DNA from 4 places in the Pseudoduganella sp. OTU4001 genome. Region 1 is predicted to be linked to each of the others. Evidence: predicted binding sites of a transcription regulator. Region 1 holds the regulator's gene; each other region holds the start of a gene.
What was found. The regulator sigma-54, encoded in region 1, starts transcription at its own class of promoters, with help from an activator protein. The targets are predictions, from matches to a motif close to TGGCANGNAANCTGCTTT.
Positions count from the first base shown of each region.

Region 2: the regulator sigma-54 is predicted to act here: its motif matches at 2,268-2,285, upstream of AAHE99_RS07065 (PEP-CTERM sorting domain-containing protein).
Region 3: the regulator sigma-54 is predicted to act here: its motif matches at 1,214-1,231, upstream of prpB (methylisocitrate lyase).
Region 4: the regulator sigma-54 is predicted to act here: its motif matches at 1,698-1,715, upstream of AAHE99_RS25070 (TldD/PmbA family protein).

Region 1 covers NZ_JASATG010000004.1:14,817-18,413, reverse strand. The annotation lists gene AAHE99_RS05025 (enoyl-CoA hydratase/isomerase family protein) at 1-248, opposite strand, end outside; gene hpf (ribosome hibernation-promoting factor, HPF/YfiA family) at 325-684, opposite strand; gene AAHE99_RS05015 (RNA polymerase factor sigma-54) at 752-2,245, opposite strand; gene lptB (LPS export ABC transporter ATP-binding protein) at 2,255-3,010, opposite strand; gene lptA (lipopolysaccharide transport periplasmic protein LptA) at 3,013-3,564, opposite strand; gene lptC (LPS export ABC transporter periplasmic protein LptC) at 3,578-3,597, opposite strand, start outside.
Region 2 covers NZ_JASATG010000005.1:174,116-177,712, forward strand. The annotation lists gene ettA (energy-dependent translational throttle protein EttA) at 1-1,342, opposite strand, end outside; gene AAHE99_RS07065 (PEP-CTERM sorting domain-containing protein) at 1,446-2,228, opposite strand; gene rarD (EamA family transporter RarD) at 2,344-3,225, opposite strand; gene AAHE99_RS07075 (GNAT family N-acetyltransferase) at 3,222-3,597, opposite strand, start outside.
Region 3 covers NZ_JASATG010000018.1:26,933-30,529, reverse strand. The annotation lists gene prpR (propionate catabolism operon regulatory protein PrpR) at 1-1,123, opposite strand, end outside; gene prpB (methylisocitrate lyase) at 1,268-2,155, shown strand; gene prpC (bifunctional 2-methylcitrate synthase/citrate synthase) at 2,181-3,332, shown strand; gene acnD (Fe/S-dependent 2-methylisocitrate dehydratase AcnD) at 3,335-3,597, shown strand, end outside.
Region 4 covers NZ_JASATG010000047.1:9,843-13,439, reverse strand. The annotation lists gene AAHE99_RS25070 (TldD/PmbA family protein) at 8-1,642, opposite strand; gene AAHE99_RS25065 (class I SAM-dependent methyltransferase) at 1,951-2,766, shown strand; gene AAHE99_RS25060 (hypothetical protein) at 2,767-3,597, shown strand, end outside.

The DNA.
Region 1 (3,597 bases):
GCGCTGCCGCCTTGGGTGCTGGCGCGGCCTACGTCGTGGAAGAAGCGGATGTCGCCGCCGGCGCACAGGGCGCGTTCGCTGGTGCTGCGCACCACCACGGCGGCGACGCTGGCGTCTTCGCGCCAGGCCAGCAGCGCCTGCGTCATCGCGCGCACCATGTCGAGGGACAGGGAATTGAGGGCTTTCGGGCGGTCCAGCGTGATGATGCCGGTGCCGTTGGTGATTTGGGTTTGGACGTGTTCGCTCATGCAAATATTTTAACGCACACTGGGCGCAAAAAAGGGCGCCAGATGCGCCCTTTGGTGTGCCTACTCTGCCAGTCCTTTACATGGCGGAGGGTGGTGCTTCGTACGTGTCCGGGAAGTGCTTGATGGCCGCGTGATTGTGGTTCTGCACACGGTCTTTGTATTTCATGACCTGGCGATCCAGTTTATCAATCAGGGTGTCGATGGCGGCGTAGAGGTCCTGCGACAGGCTTTCGACGTAAACAGTTTTGCCAGACATGCGCAGGTTGATTTCTGCTTTCTGGCGTTTCTCTTTCTCGGTGAGGTTATCTACAGTCAGGATGACAGCAATATCGATTACTTGATCGAAATGGCGCTTGACTCGTTCCAGCTTGTTTTGCACGTACTCGCGAATAGCCGGGGTCACTTCGACATGATGTCCACTGATGGTGAGATTCATACACACTCCTAAAGATGATGTCGCTCTCGAGTTCGTGCGCGCCGAAGCGCACAGAGGAACCCATGCACTACAAAGATTTACGGAGGCTTACCGGAGGAATTTTCAACGCTTCTCGATATTTGGCAACAGTCCGTCGCGCAATTACCATGCCTTGTTCTCCCAGCATGTCCGCAATCTTACTGTCGGATAAAGGATTCTTGGGGTCTTCTGCTCCTGTCAATTGCACGATCAGCGCCCGTATCGCAGTCGATGAAGCTTCACCCCCAGCTTCGGTCGCGACGTGGCTGCCAAAGAAATATTTCAACTCAAACATGCCATGCGGGGTGAGCATATATTTTTGAGTTGTAACACGGGAAATAGTGCTCTCGTGTAGTCCCAGTGTATCAGCTATTTCACGCAACACAAGGGGTCTCATGGCAACCGCACCGTGGCTGAAAAAGTTCTTTTGTCTTTCTACTATCGCTTCCGCCACGCGCAGGATGGTGTCGAAGCGCTGGCGCATATTTTTGATCAGCCATTTGGCCTCTTGCAGCTGGCCATTCATCTGCGATTCGCTCTTGCCTTGCTTGAGCAGGTTCGCATACAGGGCATTCACGCGCAGGCGCGGCACCACGTCGTTATTCAGCGTGACGACCCAGCCGCCGCGGCCCTTCTTCACGATCACGTCCGGCACTACATAGTCTGACTCGCCTGACGCAAATTCGGCGCCCGGATGGGGGTTGCATTGGCGGATCACGGCTTGCGCTTCACGCAGGTCTTCGTCGTCGCAATCGAGCGTTTTCTTCAACTTGGTGAATTCGCGCTGGGCGAACCAGGCCAGGTGCTTCTCGACGATGGTCAGGGCCATGCGGCGCGTCACCAGCGGCACGCAGGGCATGCGCTTGATCTGCAGCGCCAGGCATTCGGAGGCGTTGCGGGCGCCGACGCCGGGCGGGTCGAAGCTTTGCAGCAGCACCAGGGTGCAGCGCAGGTCGTCCAGCTCGATTTCCAGCTCGGGCGGCAGGCGTTCCAGGATTTCTTCCAGCTGCTCTTCCAGGTAGCCGTTGTCGTCCAGCGCGTCGATGATCATTTCCATCAGGGCGCGGTCGCGCGGCTCCTGCAAGGTCACGCGCATCTGTTCCAGCAGGTGCTCGCGCAGGGTGCAGCCGGAGGCTTCCAGCTGCGGGCGGCTGTCTTCGTCGTCGGCGGATTTGCTGCCGGCGCTGGCGCTCCAGTCGGTATCGTCGCTGCCGTTGGCAGCGCCCTCGCCCTCGCCGCCTTCATAGCCTTCGCCTTCGCTGCCGGCGCTGGCGCCGGCTTCGCCGCCATCGGTGGCCTGGGCAGCTTCGGGCGTGGCGACGCTGTCGTTGCCGGAGCCCTGGCTGATGGCGCCGTCGGCCAGCAGGCGTACCGAGTGGTCGAGCGGATCGTCGAGGCGTTCCAGCATCGGGTTATCGCTCAGCAGCTGTTCCAGCTCCTGGTGCAGCTCCAGCGTGGACAGCTGCAGCAGGCGGATGGATTGTTGCAGCTGCGGCGTCAGCGCCAGGTGTTGCGAGGTTCGCAGTTGCAGTGTTTGTTTCATGGCTTTCGCTTACATGCGGAAGTGTTCGCCGAGATAGACCCGGCGTACGGATTCATTGGCGATGATGTCATCTGGGCGGCCCGAAGCCAGCACGGCGCCCTGGTTGATGATGTAGGCGCGGTCGCAAATGCCGAGGGTCTCACGCACATTATGGTCGGTGATCAGGACACCGATATTGCGCTCCTTCAGGAAACGTACGATACGTTGGATTTCGATCACGGCAATCGGGTCGACGCCGGCGAATGGCTCGTCCAGCAGCACGAAGCGCGGGTTGGTGGCCAGGGCGCGTGCGATTTCCACACGGCGGCGCTCGCCGCCCGACAGCGACAGGGCCTGGTTTTCGCGCAGCTTCTCAATCTGCAAGTCTGCCAGCAGGGCTTCCAGGCGCTGGTCGATTTCCGCCTTGGCCAGCGGCTTGCCGTCCACCTGCTGGATTTCCAGCACGGCGCGGATATTTTCTTCCACCGTCAGCTTGCGGAATACCGAAGCTTCCTGCGGCAGGTAGGACAGGCCCAGTTGCGCGCGCTTGTGGATCGGCAGGCTCGAGACGTCGCTGCCGCCGATATCGATGGTGCCGGCGTCGGATGCCACCAGGCCCACGATCATGTAGAAGGAAGTGGTCTTGCCGGCGCCGTTCGGGCCGAGCAGGCCCACCACTTCGCCGCAATCGACTTGCAGCGATACGTCGTGGACAACCTGGCGTTTACCGTAGGATTTCTGAAGGCCGCGCACCACCAGGGTGTCGGCGCAGGTATTTGCTTGCATGCTTACTTCTTCTCCGCCGGTGGTTCGGTGCGCGATGGCTGGATCACCATGGTGCCGCGGCCGCCGCCCGGCTTGCTCTCACCGGTGGCCGTGTTGCGCACGCTGAAGAATTCCTTGCGGCTGTCGTAGGAGATGAATTCGCCCTGCACTTCGTCGTTCTGCTTGCCGCCTTCCAGGCGGCGGATGGCGGCCTTGTTGAACATCTTCACCAGCTCGGCCTGCTCGTCGTATTCGATGCGGTCGGCATCGCCTTCGACCCACAGGTCGCCGGCGCCGTCGCGCTTCTGGCGGAAGGTAGCCTTCTTGCCGTCGCCGTACAGGGTCACCTGCTGGTAGCCTTCCGGCGACTGTTTGACCAGCGCGCGTTCGGCGGTCATGGTCAGGGTGCCGCGAGTCAGCTTGACGCCGCCGCTCATGATGGTCACCTGCTTGACGTCGTCGATATCCATCGCGCCGTAGCTGATGTTGGTCGGCTTGTAGGAGTCGGCCTTCTCGGCCAGGGCCGGGGCTGCAACTCCCAGCAGCAAAGCTGCCGACAACAGAAGTCGTTTCATAATCATTCCTTGTTTATTGTGCCTTCGGCGGCA
Region 2 (3,597 bases), on a different contig from region 1:
CACCGGACAGGTTGCCAACGATCTTCTGCTGGTCCGAGCCCTTGAAGTTGAAGCGGCCCACATAAGCGCGCGACGGCATTTCGAAACGGCCCACGCTCAGGATGTCGGCGCCGCCGGACACCGCCTCGAACACGGTCTTGTCGTTATCCAGCTTGTCGCGGCTCTGGTCCACCAGCGAAATCTTGGCGGTCTTACCGATTGCCACTTCGCCGCTGTCCGGCTGCTCGATACCGGCGATCATCTTGAACAGGGTCGACTTACCGGCGCCGTTCGGTCCGATGATGCCGACGATTGCGCCTGGCGGGACGATGAAGCTCAGGTTATCGATCAGCAGGCGGTCGCCAAACGACTTGGAGACGTTCTTGAACTCGATCACATCGTTACCCAGGCGCTCCGCCACAGGGATGAAGATCTCCTGGGTCTCGTTGCGCTTCTGGTATTCGTATTCGCTCAGCTCATTGAAGCGCGCCATACGGGCCTTGGACTTGGCCTGGCGCGCCTTCGGATTCTGGCGCGACCATTCCAGTTCCTTCTGCAGCGCTTTCTGGCGCGCCGATTCGGTGGCTTCTTCCTGCTTCAGGCGGTCCTGCTTCTGGTCCAGCCAGGAAGAGTAGTTGCCCTTCCAAGGGATGCCGTGGCCGCGGTCCAGTTCCAGGATCCATTCGGCAGCGTTGTCCAGGAAGTAGCGGTCGTGGGTAATACCGACCACGGTGCCCGGGAAGCGCACCAGGAACTGCTCCAGCCATTCGACCGATTCCGCATCCAGGTGGTTGGTTGGTTCGTCGAGCAGCAGCATGTCAGGCTTGGACAGCAGCAGCTTGCACAGCGCCACGCGGCGCTTTTCACCGCCGGACAGCACGCCGATCTTCTGGTCCCACGGTGGCAGGCGCAGAGCGTCGGCGGCCATTTCCAGCTGCAGGTTCAGGTTGCCGCCGTCGGCAGCGGCGATGATCGATTCCAGGCGTTCCTGCTCTTTGGCCAGCGCGTCGAAGTCAGCGTCCGGTTCAGCGTAGGCCGCGTACACCGCTTCCAGCAGGGCTTGTGCGTTGAAGGCTTCGCCCAGGCCGGACTCCACTTCTTCGCGTACGGTTTTTTCAGGATCCAGCTGCGGTTCCTGCGGCAGGTAGCCGATATTCAGGCCCGGCATCGGGCGCGCTTCGCCCTGGATGTCGGTGTCGATGCCTGCCATGATTTTCAGCAGGGTGGATTTACCGGAGCCGTTCAGGCCCAGCACGCCAATCTTGGCGCCCGGGAAGAAGGACAGCGAAATATCCTTCAGGATCTGGCGTTTCGGTGGGACGATTTTGCCCACGCGGTTCATGGTATAGACGTAATTGGCCACGGTATCTGTTCTGGTCGATGTGTAAAGGCGCTAGTTTAGCGCATTTGGTGGGGCAAAAAAAAACCCGGCATATGCCGGGTTTCCCTTGGCGCCAAGCCAGCGCTCAATTCTTGCGGCGGCGGGCGTTGGCCAGCGCGGCCAGGCCCAGTCCGGTCAGCAGCAGGCTACCCGGCACCGGTACCTCATTGGCGCCGCCTCCGACGCTACCATCGTTATTAGCCAGGGCGACGAAGTCCAGCTGGATCTTGGTGATATCGAAGTGGTGGCCCCAATAGGTGCCGATTGCCAGCCCCAGGATGCCGTCGTTTTTCAGATCCAGCAGCGCCAGGGAATTCAGGGTCAGGGTGACGACGACGTCGCCGCTCCAGGCGTCCTGCACTTCGTACTTGTCGGTGTAGTAGTGCTTGTAGTTGCTGCTGGTGCCGATACGCTCATATCCGTCGTAATGGTTGTCTTGCGTCTTGGTCAGGCTATTCGAATGGCCCACAGTGGCGCTGGCGTCGGCGAAGCCGGCGGAGACTACCAGCGTATCCTTGATGGTGTCCTTTTTCTCAACGGTGACATTGCGCTCCCACGCTTTGCCGGTCCGACCGCTGACGGTCTTGGTGATACCAGTGTTGACGTAGGCATCGTATTCGTTGTCGATGTCGTTGAAGATCGTCGACGAATGCGCAAAGACTTTCAGCACGGCGGACTGGATCGAGTTGGCGTCCAGGCTGCCCAGGGTGCCGTTGACGTTCACCGAGGTGACCATCGAATAGAAGGGCCAGCTGCTGTCAGGCAGGCTGGCGTTCAGGTTGACCGAGGTGCTCATCGAGACAGGGCCTGCGTGGACACTGGCGGCGCAGGCGAAGGTGGCGATGCCAGTCAGGATCTTCTTCAGCAATTGTTACTCCCAGGTAAGTGTGTTGTCAGTTTGGGAAGTAAAGCAAACAGCATGCCAATCTACCAAGTATCTGATTTCACAGGGAGTTCAAAAAAACTTGTAAAAGTTCCCGACTTTAAGCAGCTGAAGTCCTTCGACTAATCCACCAACCCTCTAGCATATAGATAGCCAGCGCGCTCCAGATCAGCACAAAGCCCAGCAGGCGGGCGCTGGAGAAGGCTTCGTGGAAGACCCACACGCCCAGCAGCATCTGCAGCGAGGGCGACATGTATTGCAACATGCCGAGCACCGACATCGGGATACGGCGCGCGCCGGCCGCGAACAGCAGCAGCGGGATCGCCGTGGTGGGCCCGGCCGCCGCCAGCAGCCAGCGCGTGCTGTCCGATTCGGCGTTGACGAAGACGCTTTGGCCGTTGAACACCAGCCAGCCCAGATAAGCCACTGCCAGCGGGAACAGGATCATGGTTTCAAACGACAGCCCTTCCAGCGCCGCCAGCGCAGCAGTCTTGCGCAGCAGGCCGTAAGCGCCAAAACTGAGCGCCAGCACCAGCGCGATATACGGCACCTGGCCGGCTTGCCAGGTCAGCCATGCCACCCCGGTTGCCGCTACGCCGATGGCCAGCCACTGGCCGCGCCGCAGTTTTTCCTTCAGGACCACCATGCCCAGCAGCACATTGACCAGGGGATTGATGAAGTAGCCCAGACTGGCATCGACCACGTGGCCGTTATTGACCGCCCATATATAGACAAACCAGTTCGCGCTCAGGAGGAAGGCACTGGCCAGGAAGCTGCCCACCACCTTTGGCTGGCGCAGCACCTCAGGCAGCCACTTCCACTGGCGCCGCACCAGCAGGACCAGCATGAGGAACAGCAGCGACCACGCCATGCGGTGCGCCAGGATTTCAGACGCCGGCACGTCCTTGATGGCGTGGAAGTACAGGGGGAACAGGCCCCAGGACAGGAAAGCGCCGGCAGCGTACAGCATGCCGGTCTTCATGCCAGCTCCATGTGCAGGATAGGGAGCGGCTCGCCCTGGCCGTCCAGCGGCGAGCGGCTGACCGTACGGAAGCCAAGGCGTTCATAGAAGCCCACCGCCTGGCCGTTCTGCTCGTTGACGCCTACTTTATTGGCGCCCAGGGTGGCAATGGCGTACTCGGCCAGCACCCGGCCGGCGCCCTGGCCGCGCCGGGCGGGAGCCACGAACAGCATGTCGATTTCGTTATTGGAGACGCCGAGGAAGGCAAAAGGCGCGCCGGAATCGTCGCGCAGGCAGTAAATTGGCGCGTAACTGGACATCAGCTCGCGCACCAGGGGCGCCAGGCGTTGGAGTTGGGCTTCATCGAGGAAATCGTGGGTGGCGCGGACGGAG
Region 3 (3,597 bases), on a different contig from region 1:
CCTCCAGGTCGCAGTGGGTGGCGCTTATAATGCGCACGCTGACCGGGATCGGCCGCGTGCCGCCGACCCGCACTACCTCGCGCTCTTCGAGCACGCGCAGCAGGCGCGTTTGCAAAGTGAGCGGCATTTCGCCAATCTCGTCCAGGAACAGCGTGCCCCGGTTGGCCGCTTCGAACAGCCCCGCATGGCCGCCGCGCCGGGCGCCGGTAAAGGCGCCTTCCTCATGCCCGAACAGTTCCGATTCCAGCAGCGATTCCGCAATGGCGCCGCAATTGACCGCCACGAAAGGCCGATTGGCGCCGCCCAGCATGCGCGGTGATTCGCGGTGGATGGCCTGCGCCACCAGCTCCTTGCCGCAGCCGGTCTCGCCCTGGATCAGCACCGTGGCGGGCGACTTCGCATACAGCACCACCGCCTGGCGCACGCGCTCCATGGCGTCCGACTCGCCGCGCAGGTCGGCCAGGCCATGTTTGGCGCGCAGCGTGTCGGCGACGGCCGGCCGGCGGCTGCGGCCAGTTTCCAGTTGCGCCAGGCGCGCCAGTTCCAGCGCATCGTCAAAGGCCTGGCGGATCGAGGCGGCGGAGTAGACGAAGACGCCCGTCAGGCCGGCTTCCTCGGCCAGGTCGGTGATCAGGCCGGCACCGACAATCGCCTTGATGCCCGCCGCTTTCAGGTCGTTGATCTGGGCGCGCGCATCCTCCTCGGTGGCATAGGTACGCTGCGCGATCGGGACGCCGAAGGTGGTGGCGAATTCCGCCAGCGCCGGCATATCTTCCTGATAGGTGATCACGCCGATGCGGTCCGAGATGCGGCGGGCACGCGCCAGCGCCTGCATGAAATCGAAGCCGCTGGCCTTGGCGATGACCACCGGCACGGAAAGGCGGCCTTTCAGGTAGGCCGCGTTGGAGCCGGCGGCGATCACGGCATCGCAGCGCTCCGTCGCCAGCCGCTCGCGGATGTGGCGCGCCGCTTCGTCGAAGCCAAGGTTGATCGGCTCGATGTCTGCCAGCGCGTCGTATTCCAGTGTGATGTCGCGGAACAGCTCGGACAGGCGCGAGACGGAAACGGTCCAGATGACCGGTTTGTCGGCGGGATCGAAGGGCAGGGGCGTGGAATGTCTCATGTTTCGCCTGAAGCGTTTCATGTTTCAATGTGAAACATTATACTACGGCGCCCGCGTTGCAAGTGCTTGATTTTGCTGGCTTGGCCCAGCTGGCACGCAGCTTGCAGTATGGACGGCAAACAATCCGTTTCTGAAAGGACTTCAATGAGCCAATACTCCGCCGGCGCCGCCTTCCGCAAGGCCGTGCAAGAAGAATCCCCACTGCAGGTGGTGGGCGCCATCAACGCCAACCACGCCCTGCTGGCCAAGCGCGCCGGTTTCAAGGCGATCTACCTGTCGGGCGGCGGCGTTGCAGCCGGCTCCCTGGGCCTGCCTGACCTGGGCATCTCCAGCCTGGACGACGTGCTGACCGACGTGCGCCGCATCACCGACGTGTGCGACCTGCCGCTGCTGGTCGACGTGGATACCGGCTTCGGCGCCTCCGCCTTCAACGTGGCGCGCACCGTGAAGTCGATGATCAAGTTCGGCGCCGCTGCGATGCATATCGAAGACCAGGTGGGCGCCAAGCGTTGCGGCCACCGTCCGGGCAAGGAAATCGTCTCCAAGGGCGAGATGGTGGACCGTATCAAGGCCGCCGTCGATGCGCGTACCGACGAAAACTTCGTGATCATGGCCCGCACCGACGCGCTGGCAGTGGAAGGCCTGGATGCCGCTATCGACCGCGCGGTGGCCTGCGTGGAAGCCGGCGCCGACATGATCTTCCCTGAAGCGATGATCTCGCTGGACATGTACAAGCAGTTCGCCGCTGCCGTGAAAGTGCCAATCCTGGCCAATATCACCGAATTCGGCTCGACCCCGCTGTTCACCGTGGAAGAACTGAAGTCCGCCGACGTGGGCCTGGTGCTGTACCCGCTGTCCGCTTTCCGCGCCATGAACAAGGCTGCCGAAAACGTGTACACCGCAATCCGCCGCGACGGCACCCAGCAGAACGTGGTCGACACCATGCAGACCCGCGCCGAACTGTACGAGCGCATCAACTACCACGATTTCGAACAGAAGCTGGATGCACTGTTCGCAGCCGCTAAAAAATAATCATACGATCCGAGGAGATTCCCAAATGACCGAACAAGCCCCAGCTTTCAAGCCTAAAAAATCCGTCGCCCTGTCCGGTGTTGCCGCCGGCAATACCGCCCTGTGCTCCGTCGGCAAGACCGGCAATGACCTGCACTATCGCGGCTACGATATCCTGGACGTCGCCACCACCTGCGAATTCGAAGAAATCGCCTACCTGCTGGTGCACGGCAAGCTGCCAACCACGGCCGAACTGAAAGGCTACAAGTCCAAGCTGAAGGCCCTGCGCGGCCTGCCGCAAGCCGTGAAGTCCGCGCTGGAAGCCCTGCCGGCTTCCGCCCACCCGATGGACGTGATGCGCACCGGCGTGTCCGTACTGGGCTGCTGCCTGCCGGAGAAGGACGACCACAACATCGCCGGCGCGCGCGATATCGCCGACCGCCTGATGGCATCGTTCGGCTCCATGCTGCTGTACTGGTACCACTTCAGCCACAACGGCAAGCGCATCGACGTGGAAACCGACGACGACTCGATCGGCGGCCACTTCCTGCACCTGCTGCACGGCGAGAAGCCATGCGACAGCTGGGTACGTGCAATGCACACCTCCCTGATCCTGTACGCGGAGCACGAGTTCAATGCTTCGACCTTCACCAGCCGCGTGATCGCCGGCACCGGTTCCGACATCCACTCCGCCATCACCGGCGCGATCGGCGCGTTGCGCGGCCCCAAGCACGGCGGCGCCAACGAAGTCGCGCTGGACATCCAGCAGCGCTACGAGAACCCGGACGAGGCAGAAGCCGACATCCGCAACCGCGTGGCCAACAAGGAAGTTGTGATCGGCTTCGGCCACCCTGTGTACACCGTTTCCGACCCTCGTAACGTGGTGATCAAGGAAGTGGCGCGCAAGCTGTCGCAGGAAGCCGGTTCGACCAAGATGTTCGACATCGCCGAGCGCCTGGAATCCGTGATGTGGGAAGTGAAGAAGATGTTCCCGAACCTGGACTGGTTCTCCGCCGTGTCCTACCACATGATGGGCGTGCCGACCGCCATGTTCACCCCACTGTTCGTGATCTCCCGTACCTCGGGCTGGTCCGCGCACATTATCGAGCAGCGTATCGACAACAAGATCATCCGTCCTAGCGCCAACTACGTTGGCCCTGAAGACCTGGCCTTCGTACCGATCAAGGACCGCAAGTAATCATGAACAGCCAATACCGCAAACAACTGCCAGGCACCAAGCTCGATTACTTCGACGCGCGTGAAGCCGTCGACGCGATCAAGCCAGGCGCCTATGCCACGCTGCCGTACACCTCGCGCGTGCTGGCCGAAAACCTGGTGCGCCGCTGCGACCCGGCTACGCTGAAGGCGTCGCTGGAACAGCTGATCGAGCGCAAGCGCGACCTGGACTTCCCATGGTTCCCGGCGCGCGTGGTGTGCCACGACATCCTGGGCCAGACCGCCCT
Region 4 (3,597 bases), on a different contig from region 1:
TCCAGGATTAGCCGATTTTGCGGGCAGTGTTGATCACATTGATGCCGTTGAAGCGGGTGGTCGACGAACCGTGCGACACCGCGCTCACCTGCATCGGCTGGCCTTTGCCGTCGAAGAACGAACCGCCCATGCGCCAGTCGCGCGAATCGCACATGGAGTGGCAGGCGTTCCAGAATTCCTGGGTGTTCGACTGGTAGGCCACGTCTTCCAGCATCTGGCCGATCTTGCCGTCCTTGATTTCATAGAACAGCTGGCCGCCGAACTGGAAGTTGTAGCGCTGCTGGTCGATCGAGAAGGAACCGGCGCCCACGATGTAGATGCCCTTCTTCACGTCCTTCACCAGCTCGTCCGGGGTCAGCTTCTTCTGGCCGGCTTTCAGCGACACGTTCGGCATGCGCTGGAACTGCACATTGCTCCAGGAGTCCGCGTAGGAGCAGCCGTGCGATTCCTTCTCGCCGATGACTGCCGCCTGGTCGCGCGTGGCCTGGTAGTTGACCAGGATGCCGTCCTTGATGATGTCCCACTTCTTGCACTTGACGCCTTCATCGTCATAGCCGACGGCGCCCAGCGAGCCCGGAATCACCTTGTCGGCCTCGATGTTGACCAGGTCGGAGCCGTACTTGAATTTCTTCGACTGCTGCTTGTCCAGGGTAGCGAAGGAAGTGCCGGCGAAGTTCGCCTCATAGCCCAGCACGCGATCCAGTTCGGTCGGGTGGCCGACCGATTCGTGAATGGTCAGCCACATATGCTCCGGCGACAGCACCAGGTCGTACTTGCCCGGCTCCACCGACTTGGCGGACAGCTTCTCCTTGGCCTGGCGGCCGGCGGCTTTGGCGTCCTCGATCAGGTCATAGGAACGGCCGTACAGCGTGGCGACGCCGCCCGCCGCCTTGACCTTGTCCTCCTTGCGGCCGTCCAGGTATTCATAGCCCATGCCGACCGGGGTGCCCAGGTCCGAACGCGCGCGGAACTTGCCGGTCGACTTGTCGACGGCGGTGGCGAAGAACGGAACCCACAGGCGGTGCAGGTCCTGGTCGATGTAGGAACCGTCGGTGGAAGCGAAATACTTCTGCTGGTTGACCTGGAACAGCAAGGACTGGATGAAGGAAGCGCCCGATTCCAACGCGCCCTTGTTGGCGGTGATCAGCAGGTCGGCCTTTTCCTTGATCGGCACGGTGCGCCAGTCCTTCTTGATCGGGGTAGCCCAGGACACTTCGCCCACGCCCGGCGTAGGCGCCAGCTGCACGCCGGCTGCCTGCAGCTTGGCGTTGGCTTTGGCGATGGCGACCGCCTGGCGCGCCGCGCCGGCCACGCCGTCCGGCGACATATCGCTGGTGGCGGCAAAGCCGTAAGCGCCGTTGGCGATCACGCGCACGCCCACGCCTGCGGACTCGGTATTGGTGACGTTCTCGATGTTCAGGTCGCGGGTGGTGATGAACTGGTTCAGGTAGCGGCCAATGCGCACGTCGCAATAGCTGGCGCCGGCCTGGGTCGCCGCGGTCAGCGCGGTATCGGCCAGCATTTTTTTGAACTTCACTTCCACCGGCTTAATCAGCTCGTCGGCCGCGATGGCGCGGCCAAAAGGCATCATCATGGCGGCCATTGCACCGCCGCTCAGATTAAGAAATGCACGTCGTTCCATTAGTCTCTCCAGGGTTATCGTTATTTACCTAAGACAGCTTGCAGGGTTCAAATCGTACGCAATTTTTGTGCCATTGTGTAAAGCTTGTACAAAGGCGAAACAAAAGTCGGGGTCGTGTCTGACATTCGGACATTTGCCCAAGGCAAATGTCCGAATGTCAGACACGACCCCGACTTTTTACTGTCCGACGAGTGTCCGCACACCGTCCGCGCGGACACTTGACCGGGCGGCCAGCTTGCACGATCATCAAGTCCCGGACGACCGGACCCGCCGTGTCGCCCCGCCCAACGAAAAAAGGAGACTTCTGAATGAAACAGTACGTCCTGGCCGGCCTGCTGGCCGTTGGCTTCACCAGTTTTTCCGGCGCTGCCCTGGCCGATACGGCCCTGAAAACGGCGATCGCCAGCCCGACCCGCAACGCCGACAACGTCAAGCGCGACCAATACCGCCACCCTTATGAAACCCTGACCTTCTTCGGCATCAAACCGAATATGACGGTGGTCGAACTGTCGCCGGGCGGCGGCTGGTACACCGAAATCCTGGCGCCCTACCTGCGCGACCAGGGCAAGCTGATCACCGCCGGCGCCAGCCCGGAATCGGCCAGCGAGAACGTGCGCAAGGGCGCCGCCAGGTTCCAGGAGTTCCTGTCCAAGCAGCCGGGGCGCGACAAGGTGGTGCTGGGCGCCTTCGAGCCAAACAACGGCGTGTACAACTTCGCACCCAAAGGCAGCGCCGACATGGTGCTCACCTTCCGCAATATCCATAACTGGATCGGCACCGGCGACGAGAACATGAAGAAGCTGATGGCCAGCATCTACGATAGCCTGAAACCGGGCGGCATCTTCGGCGTTGAGGAACATCGCCTGCCGGCTTCCATGACCCAGGACGCCAAGGCCAGCACCGGCTATATGCACGAGGCCTATGTGATCAAGATGGCCGAGCAGGCCGGCTTCAAGCTGGTGGCCAAGTCGGAAGTGAACGCCAACGCCAAGGACAGCGCCAACCATGAAAACGGCGTGTGGGCGCTGCCGCCGACCTTCACCAACAAGGACAAGGACCGCGCCAAGTACGCCGCCATCGGCGAAAGCGACCGCATGACCCTCAAGTTCGTCAAACCGCAATAAGTGTTACGAAAGCTGCAACACGCTGCCGCCGGCCTGCTGCTGGCGGCGGCATCCACCCTGGCATGGGCGGCCCCGCCGATGCGCTTCATCCTGCCCGCCGTCACGCCGGGCGCCGAGGTACAAGCCAACTACTTCCCCCAGCTGCTGCGCCTTGCGCTGGAAAAGACGGAAGGGCCGTTCACCATCGAGTTTTACCCGCACGAGCTGACCAGCCCACGCCGCACGCTGGAAATCAAGCGCAATGGCGTGATCAACATCATGTGGGACGGCACCGACGCCCAGCGCGAGCGCGAGCTGCTGCCGGTCCGCATCTCGCTGGTGCGCGACCTGAACGACTACCGCGTATTCCTGATCCGCAAAGACGATGAGGCGCGCTTCCGCGCAGTGCGCACGCTGGACGACCTGCGCCGCCTGAGCGCGGGCGGTGGCGTCAGCTGGCCTTCGGTGGAGGTGCTGCGCCACAATGGCCTGAAGGTGGAAACGGCGATCAACTACACCTCCCTGTTCCCGATGCTGAAAGCGAAGCGTTTCGACTACCTGCCGCGCGGCGTGCATGAAGCGTGGGCCGAGGAACAGCAGTACGCGAGGGAGGGCTTGATGGTGGAGCCGACCATCTTCCTGCACTACCGGGTGCCGTTCTACTTCTTTGTCAGCAAAGAGAACCGCGCGATGGCGGAACGGGTGGAGAGAGGATTGAAGCTTGCGATGGCGGACGGCAGCTACGACAAGCTATTGAATGGCTACCCTGCTTTCCGCCGCGCGCTGGCGGAGATCGCCGCGCGCAAGCGCAAGGTATTTGAGCTGGAACTTCCTAGCGGGACTGCAGGTGGC